One region of the Mycobacterium florentinum genome, then DNA from elsewhere that is predicted to be linked to it. Evidence: riboswitches for the same ligand, from Rfam matches in the RefSeq annotation. Region 1 holds a riboswitch; each other region holds the start of a gene.

Evidence for each region. Region 1 has a riboswitch for cobalamin ahead of G6N55_RS19940 (CbtB domain-containing protein). Riboswitches for the same ligand answer to the same signal wherever they lie in the genome.
Region 2: another riboswitch for cobalamin. It lies ahead of metE (5-methyltetrahydropteroyltriglutamate--homocysteine S-methyltransferase); the one in region 1 lies ahead of G6N55_RS19940 (CbtB domain-containing protein).
Region 3: another riboswitch for cobalamin. It lies ahead of G6N55_RS07130 ((2Fe-2S)-binding protein); the one in region 1 lies ahead of G6N55_RS19940 (CbtB domain-containing protein).

What each region holds. Positions count from the first base shown of each region.
Region 1 is NZ_AP022576.1:4,208,216-4,215,856, forward strand. It holds gene G6N55_RS19915 (type III pantothenate kinase) at 1-462, shown strand, start outside; gene lysS (lysine--tRNA ligase) at 646-2,145, shown strand; gene lsr2 (histone-like nucleoid-structuring protein Lsr2) at 2,264-2,602, shown strand; gene clpC1 (ATP-dependent protease ATP-binding subunit ClpC) at 2,896-5,430, shown strand; gene G6N55_RS19935 (YbjQ family protein) at 5,509-5,886, shown strand; cobalamin riboswitch at 5,888-6,082, shown strand; gene G6N55_RS19940 (CbtB domain-containing protein) at 6,044-6,253, shown strand; gene G6N55_RS19945 (CbtA family protein) at 6,260-7,063, shown strand; gene G6N55_RS19950 (histidine phosphatase family protein) at 7,060-7,611, shown strand; gene G6N55_RS19955 (class A beta-lactamase-related serine hydrolase) at 7,612-7,641, opposite strand, start outside.
Region 2 is NZ_AP022576.1:4,968,029-4,975,669, reverse strand. It holds gene G6N55_RS23685 (acyl-CoA dehydrogenase family protein) at 1-911, shown strand, start outside; gene G6N55_RS23680 (nitroreductase family protein) at 911-1,558, shown strand; gene G6N55_RS23675 (TetR/AcrR family transcriptional regulator) at 1,713-3,023, shown strand; gene G6N55_RS23670 (SDR family oxidoreductase) at 3,125-3,967, shown strand; gene G6N55_RS23665 (SDR family oxidoreductase) at 3,987-4,628, shown strand; cobalamin riboswitch at 4,661-4,874, shown strand; gene metE (5-methyltetrahydropteroyltriglutamate--homocysteine S-methyltransferase) at 5,013-7,283, shown strand; gene G6N55_RS23655 (DUF3556 domain-containing protein) at 7,338-7,641, opposite strand, start outside.
Region 3 is NZ_AP022576.1:1,511,327-1,518,967, forward strand. It holds gene G6N55_RS07100 (DMT family transporter) at 1-52, opposite strand, end outside; gene G6N55_RS07105 (DUF349 domain-containing protein) at 295-1,629, shown strand; gene G6N55_RS07110 (Rv2732c family membrane protein) at 1,626-2,234, opposite strand; gene miaB (tRNA (N6-isopentenyl adenosine(37)-C2)-methylthiotransferase MiaB) at 2,231-3,721, opposite strand; gene recX (recombination regulator RecX) at 3,766-4,287, opposite strand; gene recA (recombinase RecA) at 4,253-5,296, opposite strand; cobalamin riboswitch at 5,460-5,590, shown strand; gene G6N55_RS07130 ((2Fe-2S)-binding protein) at 5,633-6,310, shown strand; gene G6N55_RS07135 (DUF3046 domain-containing protein) at 6,325-6,519, opposite strand; gene G6N55_RS07140 (glycosyltransferase) at 6,543-7,641, opposite strand, start outside.

The sequences.
Region 1 (7,641 bases):
GCCTTCAACAAATTCGGTAAGGCCTGCATCGTCGTCGACTTCGGATCGTCGATTTGCGTGGACGTGGTGTCGGCCAAGGGTGAGTTCCTCGGCGGCGCCATCGCGCCCGGGATACAGGTCTCCTCGGATGCCGCCGCGGCCCGCTCGGCCGCGCTGCGTCGAGTCGAGCTGTCCCGGCCCCGGTCGGTGGTCGGCAAGAACACCGTCGAATGCATGCAGGCGGGCGCGGTGTTCGGCTTCGCCGGATTGGTCGACGGCCTGGTGGGCCGCATCCGCGAGGACGTCGACGGCTTCTCCGGCGACGACGTGATGGTCGTTGCGACCGGCTACACCGCCCCGTTGCTGCTGTCCGAGCTGCACACCGTCGCCCATTACGACCAGCACCTGACGCTGCAGGGGCTGCGGCTGGTCTTCGAACGCAACCGCGACGCGCAGCGCGGCCGGCTCAAGACCGCGCGCTGACTTTCCTGCCGGCGCTTCTCGCCGGCCTTTCTTGCCGGCGTTGAGCGTGAATCCTCGGCGTCGAGTGTGAGACCACCGCGCCCGCCCACGGCGTGTCGCCGTCCCTGGCGCACACTCGAAGCCAGCAGCGCACACTCGACGCCTGCGGCGGACCCGCCGCGAAGTCCTTTAAGCTGGCACGTCGTGAGTGCCCCCGATCAAGACCTCCCCGAGCAGTTCCGGATTCGCCGGGACAAGCGTGCTCGGCTGTTGGACGAGGGGCATGACCCCTACCCGGTGGCCATTGAACGCACCCACACGCTGGCGCAGGTCCGCGACGCCCACCCCGACCTGGAGGTCGACACCGCGACCGACGACATCGTCGGGGTGGCGGGACGGGTCATATTCGCGCGCAATTCCGGCAAATTGTGTTTTGCCACGCTGCAAGACGGTGACGGCACCACGCTGCAGGTAATGATCAGCCTCGACAAGGTCGGCCAGGATTCGCTGGACGCGTGGAAAGCCGACGTCGACCTCGGCGACATCGTCTATGTGCACGGCAACGTGATCAGCTCACGACGCGGCGAATTGTCCGTCCTTGCCGGCTCCTGGCGCATCGCATCCAAATCGCTGCGGCCGCTGCCCGTCGCGCACAAGGAGATGAGCGAAGAATCACGGGTGCGGCAGCGTTATGTCGACCTGATCGTCCGCCCCCAAGCGCGCGAGGTGGCGAGGCAGCGAATCGCCGTTGTCCGCGCCATACGCAACGCGCTGGAACGGCGCGGGTTTCTCGAAGTCGAAACGCCAATCTTGCAGACGTTGGCCGGCGGCGCGGCGGCTCGGCCGTTCATCACACATTCCAATGCACTTGACATCGATCTCTACCTGAGGATCGCACCGGAACTGTTCCTCAAGCGATGCATCGTCGGTGGATTCGACAAGGTCTTCGAGCTAAATCGGGTGTTCAGAAACGAAGGTTCTGATTCGACACATTCTCCGGAATTCTCGATGTTGGAGACCTACCAGACCTACGGAACCTATGACGATTCGGCAGTCGTCACACGAGAGCTTATTCAAGAGGTGGCCGACGAGGCGATCGGTACCAGACAACTGTCGTTGCCAGATGGCAGTGTCTACGACATAGACGGAGAATGGGCGTCGATACAAATGTATCCGTCGTTGTCCGCTGCGCTCGGTGAAGAGATCACGCCGCAGACCACGGTCGAACGGCTGCGCGCCATCGCGGACACCCTCGGCGTCGAGATACCCGACGACCGCGGCTACGGGCATGGAAAGCTGGTCGAGGAACTGTGGGAGCACGCGGTGGGTAACACTTTGACCGCGCCCACGTTTGTCAAGGATTTCCCTGTCGAGACAACACCTTTGACACGCCAGCATCGCAGCATCCCGGGTGTGACCGAGAAGTGGGATCTCTATGTGCGCGGAGTTGAGCTGGCCACCGGGTACTCGGAATTAAACGATCCGGTCGTCCAGCGCGAACGATTTGCCGAACAAGCGCGCGCCGCGGCGGCCGGCGACGACGAGGCCATGCTGCTTGATGAAGACTTTCTCACCGCACTCGAGTATGGGATGCCGCCAACCACCGGAACGGGAATGGGTATCGACCGGTTGTTGATGACTTTGACCGGCCTGTCAATTAGAGAGACAGTTTTGTTCCCGATTGTTCGACCGCACTCCAGCTGAAAGCCGAACACTCCGCGTTGCTCAGATTGAGTATGCTGCGCACATATGGCAGATTAGTGACCGGGGAGTGGGTCCAAACTGCCCAGCAACTGCTCAGGAAGAACGCGAGGGTAAGCTAATGGCGAAAAAAGTCACCGTCACCTTGGTTGATGATTTCGACGGTGCAGGCGCCGCCGACGAAACCGTCGAATTCGGGCTTGACGGGGTGACCTATGAGATTGATCTTTCAACGAAGAATGCCGCAAAACTCCGCGGCGATCTGAAGCAGTGGGTGGCGGCCGGCCGCCGCGTCGGGGGCCGTCGTCGGGGGCGTTCCGGAACGGGGCGCGGCCGTGGGGCAATCGACCGCGAGCAGAGCGCAGCGATCCGCGAATGGGCCCGTCGTAACGGGCACAATGTGTCGACGCGCGGCCGTATCCCGGCAGACGTGATCGACGCATTCCACGCAGCCACCTAACAAAGTGTTACCGGCGCCCGGTCGCAAGGCCTGGGCGCCGGTTCTGTTTTCGCTGGCGGCGAAACGATCATCGGCGCTCGGGGGAAACGATTTGATCGTTTGTCTCGTTTCCTCAGCTATAGCTCCGTCTTCACGGGGGATTCCTCAGACGGAGCCGGCCAGGCCCGAACGGCAAGGCACCGCAAGGTTAGAACCCTGAGGGGCCGACCATTACAGTGGACAGCAGGTACGCACTGTCGGCTGCTGTGCCGACAACGATGACGTACCGATGTTGAGGGAGAGCAGGTAACCCGATGTTCGAAAGATTTACCGACCGTGCCCGCAGGGTGGTCGTCCTGGCCCAAGAAGAGGCCCGGATGCTCAACCACAACTACATCGGCACCGAGCACATCCTGCTGGGTCTGATTCACGAAGGTGAAGGCGTCGCGGCGAAGTCGCTGGAGTCGCTTGGGATCTCCCTCGAAGGCGTCCGCAGCCAGGTCGAGGAGATCATCGGCCAGGGCCAGCAGGCCCCGTCCGGGCATATCCCGTTCACCCCGCGTGCCAAGAAGGTTCTCGAGCTGAGCCTGCGCGAGGCGCTGCAGCTGGGCCACAACTACATCGGCACCGAACACATTTTGCTGGGCCTGATCCGTGAGGGTGAGGGTGTGGCCGCGCAGGTGCTGGTCAAGCTGGGCGCCGAGTTGACCCGGGTGCGCCAGCAGGTGATTCAGCTGCTGAGCGGCTACCAGGGCAAGGAGGCCGCGGAGGCCGGCACCGGTGGCCGCGGCGGCGAGTCGGGCAGCCCGTCCACGTCGTTGGTGCTCGACCAGTTCGGGCGCAACCTGACGGCCGCCGCGATGGAAGGCAAGCTGGACCCGGTCATCGGCCGCGAGAAGGAAATCGAGCGGGTGATGCAGGTGTTGAGCCGGCGCACCAAGAACAACCCGGTGCTGATCGGTGAGCCCGGCGTCGGCAAGACCGCCGTGGTCGAGGGTCTGGCGCAGGCCATCGTGCACGGCGAGGTGCCCGAGACGCTGAAGGACAAGCAGCTCTACACGCTGGACCTGGGATCGCTGGTGGCGGGCAGCCGCTACCGCGGTGACTTCGAGGAACGCCTGAAGAAGGTGCTCAAGGAGATCAACACCCGCGGCGACATCATCCTGTTCATCGACGAGCTGCACACCCTGGTGGGTGCCGGTGCCGCCGAGGGCGCGATCGACGCCGCCTCGATCCTGAAGCCGAAGCTGGCCCGCGGTGAGCTGCAGACCATCGGCGCCACCACGCTCGACGAGTACCGCAAGTACATCGAGAAGGACGCCGCCCTGGAGCGCCGCTTCCAGCCGGTGCAGGTGGGGGAGCCGACGGTGGAGCACACCATCGAGATCCTCAAGGGCCTGCGCGACCGTTACGAGGCACACCACCGGGTTTCGATCACCGATTCCGCGATGGTCGCCGCCGCCACCCTGGCCGACCGCTACATCAACGACCGGTTCTTGCCGGACAAGGCGATCGACCTGATCGACGAGGCGGGTGCCCGGATGCGCATCCGCCGGATGACCGCTCCGCCAGACCTGCGTGAGTTCGATGAGAAGATCGCCGACGCGCGCCGGGAGAAGGAATCGGCGATCGACGCCCAGGACTTCGAGAAGGCCGCCAGCCTTCGCGACCGGGAGAAGACTCTGGTCGCCCAGCGGACTGAGCGTGAAAAGCAGTGGCGCTCAGGCGATCTCGACGTGGTCGCCGAGGTCGACGACGAGCAGATCGCCGAAGTGCTGGGCAACTGGACCGGCATCCCGGTGTTCAAGCTCACCGAAGCGGAGACGACCCGGCTGCTGCGCATGGAGGACGAGCTGCACAAGCGGATCATCGGCCAGGTGGATGCGGTCAAGGCCGTGTCCAAGGCGATCCGCCGCACCCGCGCCGGGCTGAAAGACCCCAAGCGGCCGTCCGGCTCGTTCATCTTCGCCGGCCCGTCCGGTGTCGGTAAGACCGAGCTGTCCAAGGCGCTGGCCAACTTCTTGTTCGGCGACGACGACGCGCTCATCCAGATCGACATGGGCGAGTTCCACGACCGCTTCACCGCGTCGCGGCTGTTCGGTGCCCCGCCGGGATACGTCGGCTACGAAGAGGGCGGCCAGCTCACCGAGAAGGTGCGCCGCAAGCCGTTCTCCGTGGTGCTGTTCGACGAGATCGAGAAGGCACACCAGGAGATCTACAACAGCCTGTTGCAGGTCCTCGAGGATGGCCGGCTCACCGACGGGCAGGGCCGCACGGTCGACTTCAAGAACACCGTGCTGATCTTCACGTCCAACCTCGGTACGTCGGACATCAGCAAGCCGGTCGGCCTGGGCTTCACCCAGGGTGGCGGCGAGAACGACTACGAGCGGATGAAGCAGAAGGTCAACGACGAGCTGAAGAAGCACTTCCGCCCTGAGTTCCTCAACCGCATCGATGACATCATCGTCTTCCACCAGCTGACTCGCGACGAGATCATCCAGATGGTCGACCTGATGATCGGCCGGGTCGCCAACCAGCTCAAGGGCAAGGACATGGCCCTGGACCTGACCGACAAGGCCAAGTCGTTGCTGGCCAAGCGCGGTTTCGACCCGGTGCTGGGTGCTCGCCCGCTGCGGCGCACCATCCAGCGCGAGATCGAGGACCAGCTCTCGGAGAAGATCCTCTTCGACGAGGTCGGACCCGGCCAGGTCGTCACCGTCGACGTGGACAACTGGGACGGCGAGGGCACCGGCGAGGACGCGGTGTTCACGTTCACCGGAGCGCGCAAGCCGCCGGCCGAGTCGGAGCTGCAGAAAGCCGGAGCGCACGCCGCCCCCGAGAACCCGTAGCACTACAGCAAACGGGTGGTTAGTCTCTGACCGGACTAACCACCCGTTTTGCTGTGCTGAGGACTAAGGGGCTTACCTGTGCTGATCGTGACCACCAATGACCTTCCGGGCTGGGAGATTCGGCGTGTCTGCGGCGAAGTGTTCGGGCTGACCGTTCGATCGCGAAATGCGTTCTCCCAGATGGGCGCCGGCTTCAAGGCGATGTTCGGCGGGGAGCTACAGGGGATGACCAAAAATCTGGCCGAGAGCCGCAACGAGGCGATGGGCCGGCTGATCTCCGAGGCGCGCAACCGCGGCGGCAACGCGATCGTCGCGATGCGATTCGACACCACCGAAATCGGCGACGTCTGGACCGAGATCTGTGCCTACGGCACTGCCGTGGAGGCGGTCCCGGTCACGGACGGGGCGAAGTACACGGCCAGCCAGCTCGGCTACGGTGGCGGGCCTGCGCAGTGATTGTTGTTTGTTCGGCCGCCGCGTCAGATTAGACTGACGACTGTTAACGACGGGCAACGGAATCTGGTGAAATTCCAGAACGGTCGCGCCACTGTGAAAAGTCAGACCCGCAACCCGTCACCCAAGTGGGACGCGTCATTCCCAGAAGGAGTCAACAGTGTCCAGTACCGAGACGACCGGCAGTCGCTCGATTGATTTGTCGGCGGCAAGTGCCGCGCTCTGGTTGGCGGCAACCGCTTTCCTGGCGTTGATGGCGATTTACTTCGTCGGCGTCGATCAGGGTGCCGTGTCGGTGTTCGGCAGCGACACGCATGTGCACGAATTCGTGCACGATGCGCGCCACCTCCTCGGCTTCCCCTGCCACTGACCCGGCGTGGAAAAGCGTCTGATCGGACGCGGGCTGCTGGCGGGCGCAATCGGCGCCGTGCTGGCATTCGTATTCGCCCGTCTGTGTGCCGAACCGGTAATTGCCCGCGCGATCGAATTTGAGGACGGTCGCACCGACGCCGAGAATGCGCACGGTGTGCACGAGCACGGCGCCGAGCTGTTCACCCGCGGTGTGCAGGCCAACCCCGGACTCGGCTTTGGTGTGCTGATTTTCGGCATTGCGATGGGCGCACTGTTCGCCGTGGTGTTCTGCGTTGTCTATGCTCGCACGGCGGGCCGCACGGAAAGCCCTGCGCCACACCAGCTTTCGCTGCTTCTGGCGGCGGGGGCCTTCGTGGCGGTGTACCTGGTTCCGTTCCTGAAATATCCGCCGAATCCTCCCGCCGTCGGCCAGTCCGACACGATCGCCGCCCGCACCGGCTGGTATCTGCTGATGGTGCTGGTGTCGGTGCTGCTGGCGATCGCGGCGGTATGGCTGGCCGGCCGGCTGGCTGACCGATTCGGCGTATGGAACGGACGGCTGCTCGCGGCCGGGGCCTATTTGGTGGCCCTCGTGGTAGTGACGGAGTTGCTGCCGACGGTGGACGAGACGCCCGGACCGTTGCGCGACGCTTCGGGCGCGATCATCTACCCCGGCTTTCCCGCCGATGTCCTCTACGAATTCCGGGTGCTGTCGTTGGGTACGCAGCTGCTGCTCTGGGTGAGCATCGGCCTGGTCTTCGCGACGCTCGCCGGGCGGTTGCTGGGCGAGCGCGCCGAGCGCGGACGGGTATCGAGCATCGCGGTGTGACGGAGGTCGCCCGGCTGACCCTGGTGTCGCACGCGATGACCGATGCGATGGCAGGCGTGCGATTTCCGGCCGACGAGCCGCTGAACGACGCCGGCCGTCGACAGGCTGAAGCCGTTGCGGGCCTTGATGTCCCGGGCTCGCGCCACCTTGTAGGCCCCGAGCAGCGCGCCCGTCAAACCGCGCGGCTGCTGGGCCTGGATGCCACGATCGAGCCGCGGCTGGCCGACTTGGACTGCGGGCGCTGGCGTGGGCAGGCGCTTGCGGCCGTGCCCGCGGCCGACCTCGAGGTGTGGCTGACCGAGCCGGCCGCGGCGCCGCACGGCGGCGAGTCCATCGTCGAGCTCACCGAACGGGTGGCCGGATGGCTGGCGTCGTTGATCGAGGGGCCGTCGCGAACCGTTGCCGTGACGCACCCGGCGGTGATCCGGGCGGCGATCGTGGCCGCGCTCGACATCCCGCCGAAGTCGTTCTGGCGCATCGACATTGCACCGGGCGGCCGCACGACGATGCATTACCGCAACGGCTGCTGGACGCTGCGGCTGCCGTGATTACTGCGGCGCCACCAGTGCGAACGCCCG
Region 2 (7,641 bases), 760 kb from region 1:
AGGAACACGGCGGCGCGGGGATGACGATGGTCGAGGCCGGCGTCGTGGCCGAAGAGCTCGGCGCCGCCCTGCATCCGGGGCCGTGGCTGTCCACCGCGGTGGCCGCCCCGCGCGCCCTGACGCGGCTCTGCGACAATGACAGTGCTGCAACGATTTTGGCCGGCATCGCGGACGGGACGACGGTCGCCACCGTCAGCTTCCTGGACTTCCAGAATGTCGCTGCCGAAGACGGCAACGTCCTGCGGGGTGAGCTCGGCGACGTGTCCGATGCGGCGGCGGCCGACGTGCTGCTGGTGCTTGCCGAAGACCCGGACGGCACGGCGCTTTTCGCGGTGAACACCGACTCTTCCGGTATCACCGTGGCGCCCGAGCGCGGTATCGATCAGACCCGCAAACAGTTTCGCGTCCGGCTCGACGGCGTGCCCGCGCAGCGGCTGGCCACGGCGGCATCCGCCGACGTTGCGGCGGTGATCGACGACCTGCTGATCGCCACCGCCGCCGACGCGCTCGGCGCCGCGCGGGCCGTCATGGACCTCGCCGTCGAATACGCAAAAGTCAGAAAGCAATTCGGTCAGGTCATCGGATCGTTTCAGGCGATCCAGCATCTGTGCGTCGATATGTACGAGACCGTCGAACTGGCCCGCAGCGGCGTGATCCACGCGCTCTGGGCCGCCGACGCCGACCTTGGATCCGACGAAAAGCATCTCGCCGCGCTGCGAGCCAAGGCGTTCGCCGGGCGACTGGCCACCGTGGGCGACACGGCCATCCAGGTGCTCGGCGGGATCGGCTACACCTGGGAGCACGACGCGCATCTCTACCTCAAGCGCCTGCTGAGCTGGAGCTCACTTCTCGGCGGACCCGACCGGTATCTCGCCGAAGTCGGTGCGCGCCTTACCCGGAGAGGGCGCTGATGGATATCGAATACCTGCTGACCGCCACCCGTTCCGCGCGTAAGACGCTCGACCTGGACGCGCAGGTGGACCTCGAGGACATTCGCGAATGCCTGCGCGTCGGCCTGCAGGCCGCCAACGGCTCGAACTCGCAGGCCTGGCGCTGGCTGGTGGTCGCGGATCCGAAGAAGCGGGAAACGATCGCCGAGTTGTACCGCGACGCATACCTGAAGCGGGTCGGCGGTCAGCTGCTCGCCGACCTGCTGCCGAGCGGCACGCCGGAGAGCCGGCTCATGTCGTCGACGGAGTGGCTGGTCGAGAACATGGCGAAGGTACCGCTGCTGGTAATCCCAAGCTATGAGCCCTACTTGCCGCGCATCGACGGCGACGAATCGTTTCACCTGGCAACCCTGTACGGGTCGATCTTCCCCGCGGTGTGGAACTTTCAGCTGGCCTTGCACACCCGGGGCTACGGCACCTGCGTGACGACGCTGCATCTGCACCACGAAGACGAGGTGCGCGAGCTGCTGGGGATCCCGCCGTCGTTCGTCCAGGGCGCCCTGCTGCCGGTGGGCCGATTGCGGGCCGGGCACACCTTCTCCCCCGCCCCGCGGCGTCCGCTCGATGAGGTGGTCGCGGTGGACAGTTGGGACGGTCCCGGGCTCTAGGGCTTTAGAATGGGCTGTCAGCGCTGTTAGCAGCGCATTTGAGCCGGTTTCCGGTTGGGCAATCTGATAGCCTTTAACAAAGATTTGGTTCGGCAGGAGGACGAATGCGTAGCGTGGCCCGGTCGCAGTCCTCTCGAAACGCGCACCGTTAGCCATGGCCAAAGCCGAAACCTTGGCTAAGGGCAAGCGGGCGACGGCGGATCGTCTGGATCAGGCCGGCAACGACGACTCCGGGACGCGCCGCACCGAGATCCTGCAGACCGCCGCGTCTTTGATCGCATCCTCGGGATTGCGAACGTCGTTGCAGGAGATCGCCGACGCGGCCGGGATTCTGCCGGGAAGCCTGTATCACCACTTCGAATCCAAAGAAGCGATCCTGATCGAGCTGATCCGCCGCTATCAGGACGACCTGCACCGCATCGGGGAAAACGCCAAGGCGCGCTTGGACGAGGCCGATTCGCGACCGGCCGCCGCGAAGATCATCGAGCTGGGGGCGGCGGTCGCCAACTGTGCCGTGCACCATCGGGCCGCGCTGCAGATGTCCTTCTACGAGGGACCGAGCGCGGACCCGGAATTGATGAACCTGACCCGGCAACAGTCCGTCGCGGTGCAAGAGGCGATGGTGCAGACGCTGCGCGCCGGCAGGTGGACCGGCTACATCAAGCCCGACATCGATCTCCCCACGCTGGCCGACCGCATCTGTCAGACCATGCTGCAGGTCGGGCTCGACGTGATGCGCCACAACTCGGCACCCGACCAGGTGGCGGAACTGCTGTGCCGAATCATCTTGCAAGGCTTGGCGGCCCGGCCCCCCACCGATGCGGCGCTGGATCGGTCCAACGCCTTTGCAGCCGCCAGCGCGGTCATCGAATCGTGGGCCGACGACAGCGACGCCGATCCCAGTGACAAGGCCGCCCATGTCCGTGCGGTGGCACGAACCGAATTCGGCCGCAAAGGGTACGAAGCCACCACGATCCGCGATATCGCGTCGGCGGCGGGTCTTGGCACCGGCACCGTCTATCGGGTGATCGGCTCCAAGGACGAACTTCTCGACTCGATCATGGTGTCGTTCGGGCAGAAGGTTGAGGCCGGCTGGGTCAGCGTGCTGCGCTCGGATGCCACACCCATCGAGAAGCTGGACGCGCTGAGCTGGATCAACGTCAATGCACTGGACCGGTTCTCCGACGAATTCCGGATTCAGCTGGCGTGGATGCGGCAATCGCCGCCGACCGCCAATCCGGGCTGGTCGTATCCTACCCGATTGCGGCAGATGAAATCCCTGCTCTCCGAAGGCATTCGCTCCGGCGAGATCCGCATCGACGCTCCGTCCACCGCCATGCTGGCGCGCTGCGTCATCGGTCTGCAGTGGATACCGGAGAACATTCTGCGCGAAATCGGCAAGCGACCGGCGCTGGTGCACACCCGTGACACCGTCTTGCGCGGCGCGGCCGTGCGCGGCAAGTAGAACGCCCCCTTTAATCCGGACCCGGTATTGAACCAAATAACTGTTACCCATACAGTTGAGCAGTTAGAACCGCGTTGGCATTATCCGAGAAGGGGATTTCCATGACCATTGTCGATCGGTTGCGCTACGACGGCAAGCGCGCTCTCGTTGTCGGTGGCGCGACTGGCATGGGCGCCGCGGCGGCCAAGTCGGCGGCCGAGCTCGGTGCCGAAGTCATCGTGATGGACTACGCGCCGGTGACCTATGACGTAGCCAAGTACATCCAGGTCGACCTGCGCGACCCCGCCTCGATCGACGCGGCGCTCGAGCAGCTGGACGGCCCCGTCCACGCCCTGTTCTCGGCGGCCGGTGTTGCCGACGGCGCGACCGACCTGCTGAAGATCAACTTCATCGGGCACCGCCACCTGATCGACCGGCTGCTGGAAAAGAACCAGCTTCCATCCGGTTCGGCCATCTGCTTCATCTCGTCGGTCGCCGGGATGGGCTGGGAGAACGACCTGGAACTGCTGACCGAGTTCTTGGCCACACCGGACTACGCGGCCGCCGTGGCCTGGTCGGAGGCGCACGAAGCCGAAGGCATCATCCACTACGGCACCAGCAAGAAGATCGTCAACGCCTACGTGGCCACCCAGGGTCTTCCCCTGCTGAAGAAGGGCATTCGCATCAACGCGATTTGCCCGGGCCCGACCGACACCCCGCTGGCCCAGGCCAATGCCGACCTGTGGCTCACCTTCGCCCAGGACTACCGCGAAGAGACCGGCTCCAAGGTCCACACGCCGGAGCAGATGGGCGATGTGATGGCCTTCCTGAACAGCGCCGCGGCCTTCGGCGTCAACGGGATCACGGTGCTGGTGGACTACGGCCACACGATGGCCTCGCTGACCAACGCTTACCCGCCGGGCAAGCCGATCATCGACATCATCATGGGCCGCGTCAAACTCTGACGGCGCTACCGTCGGAGGCATGGCACGCATCATCGTCTTCGGCGGGCACGGCAAGGTCGCACTGCAGCTGGCCCGCATCCTGACCGAACGCGGTGACGGGGTGAGCTCCGTCTTCCGCAATCCCGAGCACTCCGGCGACGTCGCTGCCACCGGCGCCGATCCGGTCGTCGCCGATATCGAGCAGTTGGACACCGCCGCGCTGGCCGATCTGCTGCCCGGGCACGACGCGGTCGTCTTCTCGGCCGGCGCGGGCGGCGGCAACCCGGCGCGCACCTATGCCGTCGACCGTGACGCGGCGATCCGGGTGATCGACGCCGCCGCGCACGCGGGCGTCAAGCGGTTCGTGATGGTGTCCTACTTCGGTGCTGGACCCAATCATGGCGTCCCACAGGATGATCCGTTCTTCGCCTACGCAGAGGCCAAGGCCGCCGCGGACGCCCACCTGCGGGCCAGTGAGCTCGACTGGACGGTGCTGGGGCCCGGCCGGCTCACGCTGGAACCGGCGACCGGGCGCATCGTCGTCGGCCAGGGCAAGGGCTCGGTGTCGCGCGCCGATGTCGCGCTCGTCGTGGCCGCCGCGCTGGCCGACGATTCGACCATCCGGCGGACCATCGAATTCAACAACGGAGACATCCCGATCGCGCAGGCGCTGGCAGGCTGACTAAACTGCATCTCGCAGCTGGTCTGCTTGCGCCGCAACCCCGCGGCGCCGGCATCGAACGAAGCAGCGTTAGTAACGCTTCGCAAGAGGGAACCCGGTGAGAATCCGGGACTGTCCCGCAACGGTATGCAGGAACGAACGCCGTCATATGGCACTGGTCAGTACGACTGGGAAGCGACGGCCACTAGGAGCACCACCCGGTGCGCGCCTGCGAGTCCGGAGACCTGCCGGCTGTGCCGGGCGCACCCGCGTCCGGCGGCTCATCGCCTCGTGGAATGGGCGTTAGGCTGCAGCCGTTGTGGTTGGTACTCAGGTGCAAACCGCATCCGGATTGGCTGCAGGTCCGTTGGCGGTGACCACCACGCCGATTAAAGGACGAATATCGTGACCCCCCAAGTATTCACAGCAACCGTTGTCGGCTCTCCGCGCATCGGACCGAAACGCGAACTCAAGCGGGCGACCGAGGGCTACTGGAAAGGCCGTACCAGCCGATCCGAACTCGAAAACATCGCCGCCACCCTGCGCCGCGACACCTGGAAGGGCCTGGCCGACGCCGGCCTGGACTCGGTGCCGGTGAACACCTTCTCCTACTACGACCAGGTGCTCGACACCGCGGTCATGCTCGGCGCGCTGCCGGCCCGGGCCGCGCAGGTTACCGACGACCTGGACCGCTATTTCGCCGCGGCGCGTGGCAACAAGGACGTCGCGCCGCTGGAGATGACCAAGTGGTTCGACACCAATTACCACTACATCGTTCCTGAGATCGAGCCGGCGACGAAGTTCACGCTCAACCCGGACAAGGTGCTCTCCGAGCTGAAAGAGGCTCTCGAGCAAGGGATTCCGGCGCGCCCGGTTGTCGTCGGCCCGATCACCTTCCTGTTGCTGAGCAAGGCCGTCAACGGTGGCGGCGCCCCGATCGAGCGGTTGCAGGAGCTGGTGGGAATCTACTCCGAGCTGCTGAGCCTGCTGGCCGACAACGGCGCGCAGTGGGTACAGATCGACGAGCCGGCGCTGGTCACCGACATCTCCCCCGACGCCCCCGCACTGGCCGAGGCGGTCTACAACGCGCTGGGCAAGGTGAGCAACCGGCCCGCCATCTACGTCGCCACCTACTTCGGTGACCCCGGCGACTCGCTGGGGGCGCTGGCCCGCACACCCGTCGAGGCGATCGGCGTCGACCTGGTTTACGGTGCCGGCACCGCGATCGCCGCGGTGCCCGGGCTGGCCGACAAGACCCTGGTGGCCGGTGTCGTCGATGGTCGCAATATCTGGCGTACCGATCTCGAGGCGGCGCTGGCCAAGCTGACGAGCCTGCTGGATTCGGCTGGCAGCGTTGCGGTTTCGACGTCCTGCTCGACCCTGCACGTGCCGTACTCGCTGGAGCCGGAGACCGGCCTGGACGACGCGCTGCGCAGCTGGCTGGCGTTCGGTGCCGAAAAGGTGCACGAAGTCGTCGTTTTGGCACGCGCCCTGCACGAGGGCCGCGAGGCCGTCGCCGACGAGATCGAGGCATCCAACGGCGCGGTCGCGTCCCGCACGAGTGACCCGCGGCTGCACAACGACGGACTCCGGACCCGACTCGATTCGATCGTGGCGTCCGGCGTGCATCGCGGCGACGCCGCACAACGGCGGACCAGCCAGGAGGCGCGGCTGCACCTGCCGCCGTTGCCGACCACCACGATCGGGTCGTTCCCGCAGACCGTCGAGATCCGCAAGGCGCGCGCCGCGCTGGTCGCCGGTGAGATCGACGAGGCCGAATACGACCGGCGGATGAAGCAAGAGATCTCCGACGTCATCAAGCTGCAGGAACAACTCGGCCTCGACGTGCTGGTGCACGGTGAGCCGGAGCGCAACGACATGGTGCAGTACTTCGCCGAGCAACTGGACGGGTTCTTCGCCACCAGGAACGGCTGGGTGCAGTCCTACGGCAGTCGCTGCGTGCGTCCGCCGGTCCTCTACGGCGACGTGATCCGCCGGCAGCCGATGACGGTGGAGTGGGCCAAATACGCGCAGTCCCTGACCGACAAGCCGGTCAAGGGCATGCTGACCGGCCCGGTGACGATCCTGGCGTGGTCGTTCGTCCGCGACGACCAGCCGCTGGCCGACACCGCCAACCAGGTGGCGCTGGCGATTCGCGACGAGACGGTGGATCTGCAAGCCGCCGGCATCGCCGTCATCCAGGTCGACGAGCCGGCGCTGCGCGAGCTGCTGCCGCTGCGTCGGGCCGACCAGGACGACTACCTGCGTTGGGCGGTCGGGTCTTTCCGGCTGGCCACCTCCGGCGTCGCCGACTCGACGCAGATCCACACCCACCTGTGCTACTCGGAGTTCGGTGAGGTGATCGGCGCGATCGCCGACCTGGACGCCGACGTCACGTCCATCGAGGCGGCACGCTCGCACATGGAGGTGCTGGACGACCTGAACTCGGTCGGCTTCGCCAACAGCGTGGGCCCGGGCGTCTACGACATCCACTCGCCGCGGGTGCCGAGCACGGGCGAGATGGCCGAGTCGCTGCGGGCCGCGCTGCGGGCCGTTCCGGCCGAGCGACTGTGGGTCAACCCCGACTGCGGGCTCAAGACCCGCAACACCGACGAGGTGAACGCGTCGCTGCGCAACATGGTCGCCGCCGCTCAGGAAGTCCGCGCGGGGGTCTGATTTGCGCCGAACCTAACGCCACTGCGACTTTCACAGCGAAATTTCGCAGTGGCGTTAGGTTGGCGAACCTTCGTCCGTTTCTTCCTCGACCAAACCCTCGTCCTCAGCATCCGACAGCACCTGGACCGGCACCTCGTCGTCCCACGGCTGCCGGGTGACCATATCCGCGACTCTGACGATGCCGCGCTCGAATTCACCCGTCGCGGCGTCCACCAGCCGGTAGGACTGGGTCTGCTTATGGATCGGCTGGGCGTCGAGCAGCACGACGCGCACCTCACCGGGCTGGAAGCCGCAGCGCTGCTGCATCGCGGCGATCAGCTGCTCGTTGTGCATGTGGCCGTCGCCGAAATTCCATCCG
Region 3 (7,641 bases), 2.7 Mb from region 1:
CGCACAGCGCCGAACTCAACGCGAGCAACGCGGCGATATCCACCTTGTTCATCTGCGGGTTCTCTCCGAAGTCGAGGGCGGTTCACGAATAAACACACTGGGTGCACCCACTGTTACACAGGGGTCGTCCGGGTGCCGGGAATCAGGTTGCCGCATACGGACCCGCAAGCTGCTTGAATACTGGTGGAATCGGTGACGGAGCGGCTGTCGGTAGCAGCAGGTCTCCCGACCGTAGAGGCGCCGCTAAGCGCGGCAGATGCGCGGGAAAGCAAGCGCGCGAAAGGTGTAGAGAGCATGACCGACCACGAGCCCCGCTGCAGCGACGCGCCCAAGCCGGCACCACGCCCCGGGCCGCGACCCGGTCCCCGCCCAGGGCCATCACCGCGACCCAGCGCCCACCCGGTGGTGTTGCCCCAGACCAGCAATCCGCACCAGTACGGACGCGTCGACGACGACGGGACGGTGTGGCTGGTCAGCTCGGCCGGCGAACGCATCATCGGCTCCTGGCAGGCCGGCGACCGTGAGGCGGCCTTCGCCCACTTCGGTCGGCGATTCGAGGACCTGAGCACCGAGGTCACGCTGATGGAGGAGCGGCTGGCCTCCGGAAGCGGTGATGCCCGCAAGATCAAAGCGAACGCCTCCGCGCTGGCCGAGACGTTGCCGACGGCCTCCGTGCTGGGCGACATCGATGCGCTCGCGGGCCGGCTGACCGCCCTGGTGGAGCAGGCCGACGCCACGGTCGCCGCCGATCGCTCCCGCCGCGACGAGCATCGGGCCGCGCAGACCGCCCGCAAGGAGGCGCTGGCCGCCGAGGCCGAGGATCTGGCCGCCAACTCGACGCACTGGAAGGTCGCCGGGGACCGGATGCGCGAGATTCTCGACGAGTGGAAGACCATCACCGGCCTGGATCGCAAGGTCGACGACGCGCTGTGGAAGCGGTATTCCGCGGCGCGCGAAGCATTCAACCGGCGGCGCGGCTCGCACTTCGCCGAATTGGACCGCGAGCGCGCGGGCGTGCGGCAGTCCAAGGAACGGCTGTGCGAGCGGGCCGAGGAGATGTCCGATTCGACGGACTGGGCCGGCACCAGTGCCGAGTTCCGCAAGCTGCTGACCGAATGGAAATCGGCGGGGCGCGCGACCCGAGAGGTCGACGACGCCCTGTGGAAGCGGTTCAAGGCCGCCCAGGACGCCTTCTTCTCCGCCCGCAATGCCGTGTCAGCGGAAAAGGATGCGGAGTTCGCGGCCAACGCGACCGCCAAGGAGGCGCTGCTGGCCGAGGCCGAGAAGATCGACACCAGCAACCACGAAGCCGCCCGGGCGGCGCTGCGGTCGATCGCCGACAAATGGGACGCGATCGGCAAGGTGCCCCGGGAGCGGTCGGCCGACCTGGAGCGGCGGCTGCGCGCCGTCGAGAAGAAGGTGCGCGACGCCGGCGAGGCGAATTGGACCGACCCCGAGGCGCAGGCCAGGGCCGAGCAGTTCGCGACCCGCGCCGAGCACTACGAGCAGCAGGCCCGCAAGGCGGCCGCGGCCGGCCGGACCAAGGAAGCCGCAGAGGCACAGGCCAACGCCGAACAATGGCGGCAGTGGGCCCAAGCGGCCGCCGAGGCGCTGACCCGCAGGTCCTAGCGGTCCGGGGGTGCCTCGGCTTCGGGATCAGCGGGGGTGTCCTGGTCGCTCAGGGTCTCCAGCAGCGTCCTGGACTGTTCCTCGGCACTGATCCGGCGCCGCTGCTCCTCGGCGGCGAGTTGCACGATCGTGCGCGACCACACCACGCGGGCCCAGTGAAACGTCAACAGAATCACGGTGATCCATGCCACCCACAGCCCGACGCCGGGGCCGGGACTACCGGCGGGCGCGGTCTGGCGTGACCACACGGCCAACAGCCCGGCCGCGCCGGCTATCGACGAGCCCGCCAGCGCGATCCAGGCCAGCGCCCAACGGCGGGTCAGCAATGCCAGCATCGAGAATCCGACGCCGAAAACCAGTGCCAGCCAAGAGAATACCTTCGAAGGCAGCGACAACGCGGCCGCCCCGGCGCCGTGGCTGCTGAACAGCACATCCCAACCGCGGACCTGGCCGGTGTGCGGCAGGATGAACGACCCCAGCAGCACGAAGACCAAGACGGCGACGATGAATGCCCTTGGGCCGGGATCGATTTCGCGTGCAACGCGGTGTTCTGCGGCCTCGATCTCGGCACGCAGTGCGTCAAGGTCCGTGTGTTCTTTCGTCATCGGCTACATCCCAGGGGTTCGACCGGTTCAATCGCCGGCCCAATGCCGGGCATGCCCAACCCGATACCGCGCGGGCGCACTCGTGCGGCGTGCGCGTCACCCGCTCTGGTGCGGCGGTGGGTCAGGATGCCGGCGTCGGCGATCAGGTGGTGTGGCGCGGCCTCGGTGACCGCGGTGGTGATGATGTCTCCCGGCCGCACCGGGGTGTCGGCGGTGAAGTGCACCAGCCGGCCGTCGCGGGCGCGCCCCGTCATGCGGGCGGTGCGCGCGTCCTTGCGGCCCTCGCCGGTGGCGACCAGCAGTTCGACGGTCTGGCCGATCAGTTCGCGGTTGCCCTCCAGCGAGATCTGCTCCTGCAGCTCGATGAGCCGCATATAGCGTTCCTGCACAACGGCTTTCGGCAGCTGTTCGTCGAGTTCGGCTGCCGGTGTGCCGGGCCGCTTCGAATACTGGAAGGTGAACGCGGCCGCGAACCGGGCCTGGCGCACCACGTCGAGGGTGGCCGCGAAGTCCGCCTCGGTTTCGCCGGGGAATCCGACGATGAGGTCGGTGGTGATGGCCGCATGCGGCATGGCCGACCGCACGCGATCGATGATGCCGAGGTAGCGCTCGGCACGGTACGAGCGCCGCATCGCCCGCAACATCCGGTCGGACCCCGACTGCAGCGGCATATGCAGGGCCGGGCAGACATTCGGCGTCTGCGCCATTGCCTCGATCACGTCGTCGGTGAACTCCGCCGGGTGCGGCGAGGTGAACCGCACACGTTCGAGTCCGTCGATGCCGCCGCAGGCCCGCAACAGCTCGGCGAAGGCACCGCGGTGGCGGGGCAGGGCCGGATCCGCGAACGAGACACCGTAGGCGTTGACGTTCTGCCCCAGCAGCGTGACTTCCAGCACGCCGTCGTCCACCAGCGATCGCACCTCGGCCAGGATGTCAGCCGGGCTGCGGTCGACCTCCTTGCCCCGCAGCGACGGCACAATGCAGAACGTACAGCTGTTGTTACAGCCGACGGAGATGGAAACCCAAGCGGCATAGGCGGATTCGCGAGCGCTGGGCAGTGACGACGGAAACTCCTGCAGCGCCTCGACGATTTCCACCTGGGCGACTTTGTTGTGCCGGGCCCGGTCGAGCAGCGTGGGCAGCGAGCCGATGTTGTGGGTGCCGAACACCACGTCGACCCACGGCGCCTTGCGCAGCAAGGCGTCTCGGTCCTTCTGGGCCAGACAGCCGCCGACCGCGATCTGGAAGTCGGGATTGTCGCGCTTGCGCGGGGCCAGGTGGCTGATGTTGCCGTACAGCTTGTTGTCGGCGTTCTCGCGTACCGCGCAGGTGTTGAAGACCACCACATCCGCGTCGGCGCCTTCGTCGGCGCGCCGGTAGCCGGCCGCCTCGAGCAGACCCGCCAACCGCTCGGAATCGTGGACGTTCATCTGGCAGCCGTAGGTGCGCACCTGATAGGTACGCGCCGAAGCCACTGTCGAAGTCACGGGGCTATGGTACGGCGACCAGGGCCCGAGGGATTAACGCCCAGCTAGACGCGGCGGCGTTCCCGTTCGGCGTTCAGCTCGGCCAGGACGACCTCGCAGGCCAGGTTCTGGCTGTAGCCGCGTCGGGCCAGCATTCCCACCAGCCGGCGGGTGAGCCGTGCGTCGTCGCCGCTGAGCGTGTCCCGCCGCAACTTGGCCCGCACCAGTTCTTCGGCCCGGTCCCGCTCGGCACCGGCATCAATGCCGGCCAGCACGGTGGTGATGACCTCTTTGTCGACGCCCTTGGTGTGCAGCTCGGCGGCCAAGGCGCGCTTGCTCTTTCCCGCGTGAGCGTGCCGGGACCGCACCCATTGTTTCGCGAAGTCCTTGTCGTCTACCAGCCCGACGGCGGCCAGCCGGTCGAGCACCCGGGCGCTGACGTCGCCGGGGTATCCGCGTTTGGCGAGCTGGCCGGACAACTCGGCCCGGGTGCGTGCCCTGGCGGTGAGCAGGCGCAGGCACAACGCCCGCGCCTGCTCTTCGCGGGAGGGATCAGAAGTCGACGGGAGCGGGGAGGACGTCGTCATCAGCAGTCACTACCGCGCCAATGCCAAGCTTTTCCTTGATCTTCTTCTCGATCTCGTTGGCGATGTCGCCGTTCTCCATCAAGAAGTTGCGGACGTTCTCCTTGCCCTGACCGAGCTGCTCGCCCTCGTAGGTGAACCAGGAACCGGACTTGCGAATGAAGCCCTGGTCCACACCCATGTCGATCAGCGAGCCCTCCCTGCTGATGCCGCGGCCGTAGAGGATGTCGAACTCGGCCTGCTTGAACGGCGGTGCCACCTTGTTCTTGACGACCTTGACCCGGGTGCGGTTACCGACCGCGTCGGTGCCGTCCTTGAGGGTCTCGATCCGGCGCACGTCCATGCGCACCGACGCGTAGAACTTCAACGCCTTTCCACCCGTGGTGGTTTCCGGGCTGCCGAACATCACCCCGATCTTCTCGCGGAGCTGGTTGATGAAGATCGCGGTGGTTCCCGAATTGTTCAGCGCGCCAGTCATTTTCCGTAACGCCTGGCTCATCAGCCGGGCCTGCAGCCCGACGTGGCTGTCGCCCATCTCGCCCTCGAGCTCCGCGCGCGGCACCAGGGCGGCCACCGAGTCGATGACCAGAATGTCCAGCGCGCCCGAGCGGATCAGCATGTCGGCGATCTCCAGGGCCTGCTCACCGGTGTCGGGCTGGCTGACCAGCAGGGAATCGGTGTCGACGCCGAGCTTCTTGGCGTAATCGGGGTCCAGGGCGTGCTCGGCGTCGATAAACGCCGCGACGCCGCCGGCGGCCTGGGCGTTGGCCACCGCGTGCAGGGCAACGGTGGTCTTACCCGAGGATTCCGGGCCGTAGATCTCCACGACCCGGCCGCGCGGCAGGCCGCCGATGCCCAGGGCCACGTCCAACGCGATGGATCCGGTGGGAATGATCGAGATCGGTTGACGTGTCTCGTCGCCGAGACGCATCACCGAGCCTTTGCCGTAGCTCTTCTCGATCTGGGCCATCGCCAGTTCGAGGGCCTTTTCGCGGTCGGGCGCTTGCGCCATGGTGTCTCTCCTGTAGTCGTCGTTCTCTGACCGGTATCGGTCGGTTGGCCGTGACACTAGAGAGACCCACCGACAAGTCATCGTCGAACGATCCCCACAGTAGACGAACACCTGTTCGATTCAAGTTCGACACGCCGCGGGCGTTTCGTGTGGCAACATCAGCTACCGACAGGGCGCCGACGGCCCGCATGAACCTTGAGGAAACCGGTGCGAATCCGGTGCGGTCCCGCCACTGTGATCGGGCACATCTTCTCCACCCGAGAGCCAGATACTCACCGTCGGCGCTTCCTCACTAGACGCTGGGGCGGATCTCCCCAGAGAGGCTGGATGCGCCGCATGGATATCTCCGGCGAGCTTGCCGAAATATCTTCCTACAGGGGGTTTTTCGCGCTGACCGTGGGCGGCGCCGCGGCAGGATGGCACCCGGTCCGCCAGGACTACGCCGACGGCTTTGCCGGTTTGATCGACACCACCGCAAAGCGTTACAACACGACGGACCTGCGGATCGGCGCCTCGCTGGTTCACCTCGGCCACGCCACCCGGCTGTGGTCCCCGGTGCTGGCCTGCGCGTTGGCCCACGGCGTCGTCCCGGACCTGCAAGACCTGCAACGTGCCGACGATGGGGCGCAGCTGCGCCTGCCCGAGCCCATCGGAGAGCAGGTCGCGCACACCTCGGCGGAGTTGTTGTATCGCCTTGTGGTGCAACACCATATGCAGCCGTTCGCGGCCGGCCTGCAGGTCAAACTGGCGCCCGCCCTGCTGGCGGGCAACATCGCGTCGGCGCTCGTCGGCGCGTCACGGGCGCTGCTCGCGGCCCGGCCTGACCTGCGCGCGCGGATCGTCGAGAGCACCGAATCGCTGCTGAACACCGGCGTGCTGTCCGGGTCCGGCGCCATCACCGGCTCACATCTGGGGTTCAAGCGCGACAGCTGCTGCCTGTTCTATCGCCTTCCCGGACGATCGGTGTGCGGCGACTGCGTATTTCGCCAGGCGCCCCGGTCCGGCCGGCGTTGAGTGTGGTTAGCGGCTCACCACTGCTCGCGGGGCACGTCGAAGTCGACGCACAACGCCCGCCAGACGTCGCGGGGTTCGATGCCGTCCTCGATCGCCTGGGCGGCGGTCCGGCCCTCGAAACCCGGCAGCACGTGATCTACCAGCACCGATGCACCGTAAGCGGCGCCAAACCGCAGCACCACCCGCTCGTTGAACTCCGTCAGCCGCACGCCAGCCAACATACCGAGCCCGGTCATTTCACGAGTGCCAGCGCTTGGTGGCATACCCGCACCGGGTCGGCGACGCGGTGGATGCCGGACGCCGCGGTGCGCGCGGCCTCGCGGTAGCCGGGCGTCGCCAGCACGTCATTGACCGCCTCGACGAGCGCACCGGCGGTCAGCGGCCGGATCAGCCGCGCGCTCCCCTGCCGCGCCACCCGGTTGGCGATCTCCCACTGGTCGCCGCCGCCGGGAACCACCACCAGCGGCACCCCGGCCAGCAGCGTCTTGGCGACCATTCCGTGGCCGCCGCCGCAGATCACCAGATCGGCGTGCGCCAGCAGCTCGTCCTGACGTCCCAGCCCGACGGCGGCCCACGGCGGCACCGTCAGATTCGGACCGTCGAGACGCGACACCAGCAGGCGCGACCCCGCCGGCAACGTCTCCCCCGGCGTCAGGCACCCCAGCGCGACTTCGGCCAGCCCCTCGGTGCCGATCAGGGCGGTCGACGGTGCGATGACAACCACCGGCCCGGTGCCGGCCGGCACCTCGAGGATGTGATCGGTCGGCTCGAAGTGCAGCGGCCCGACCACTACGGCCTCGGCCGGCCAGTCCGGGCGGGACACTTCCAGCGCCGGCAGCGTGGCGATCAGCCGTCGCAGCGGCCCGAGATCGCGCGCCGGCAGGCCGATCTCGGCCCGGGATGCCTCGCGCTGCTGCAGGCCCGCGCGCACCGACCGTGCCGTCAGCGCCCGCATCGTGGCATCGCGCAGCCGGCCGCGAATCCCGGTACCGGGCGCCAGCCCGCTGCCGATCGGTGGCAGCCCTTTGGACGGCAGGTACAGCGGATGCGGGTTGAGCTCTATCCACGGGATGCCGAGCAGCTCGGCGGCCATGCCGCCGCCGGCGGTGATGACGTCGGACACCACCAGGTCGGGCGCCAGCTCGCGCAGCGCCGGCACATTGAGCACCGCCATCCGGGCCGCGCGCCGGTGGATCCGGGCCCCGGCGTCGAGGTCTTCGTCGGTCGCGGTGAGCCCGTCCAGCCCGACAGCGGCGATGCCGGCGTCGCGGGCGGCCTGGATCCACTCCGCGCCGGTGAACAGGGTGGGCTCGTCGCCCGCGTCCCGGAAG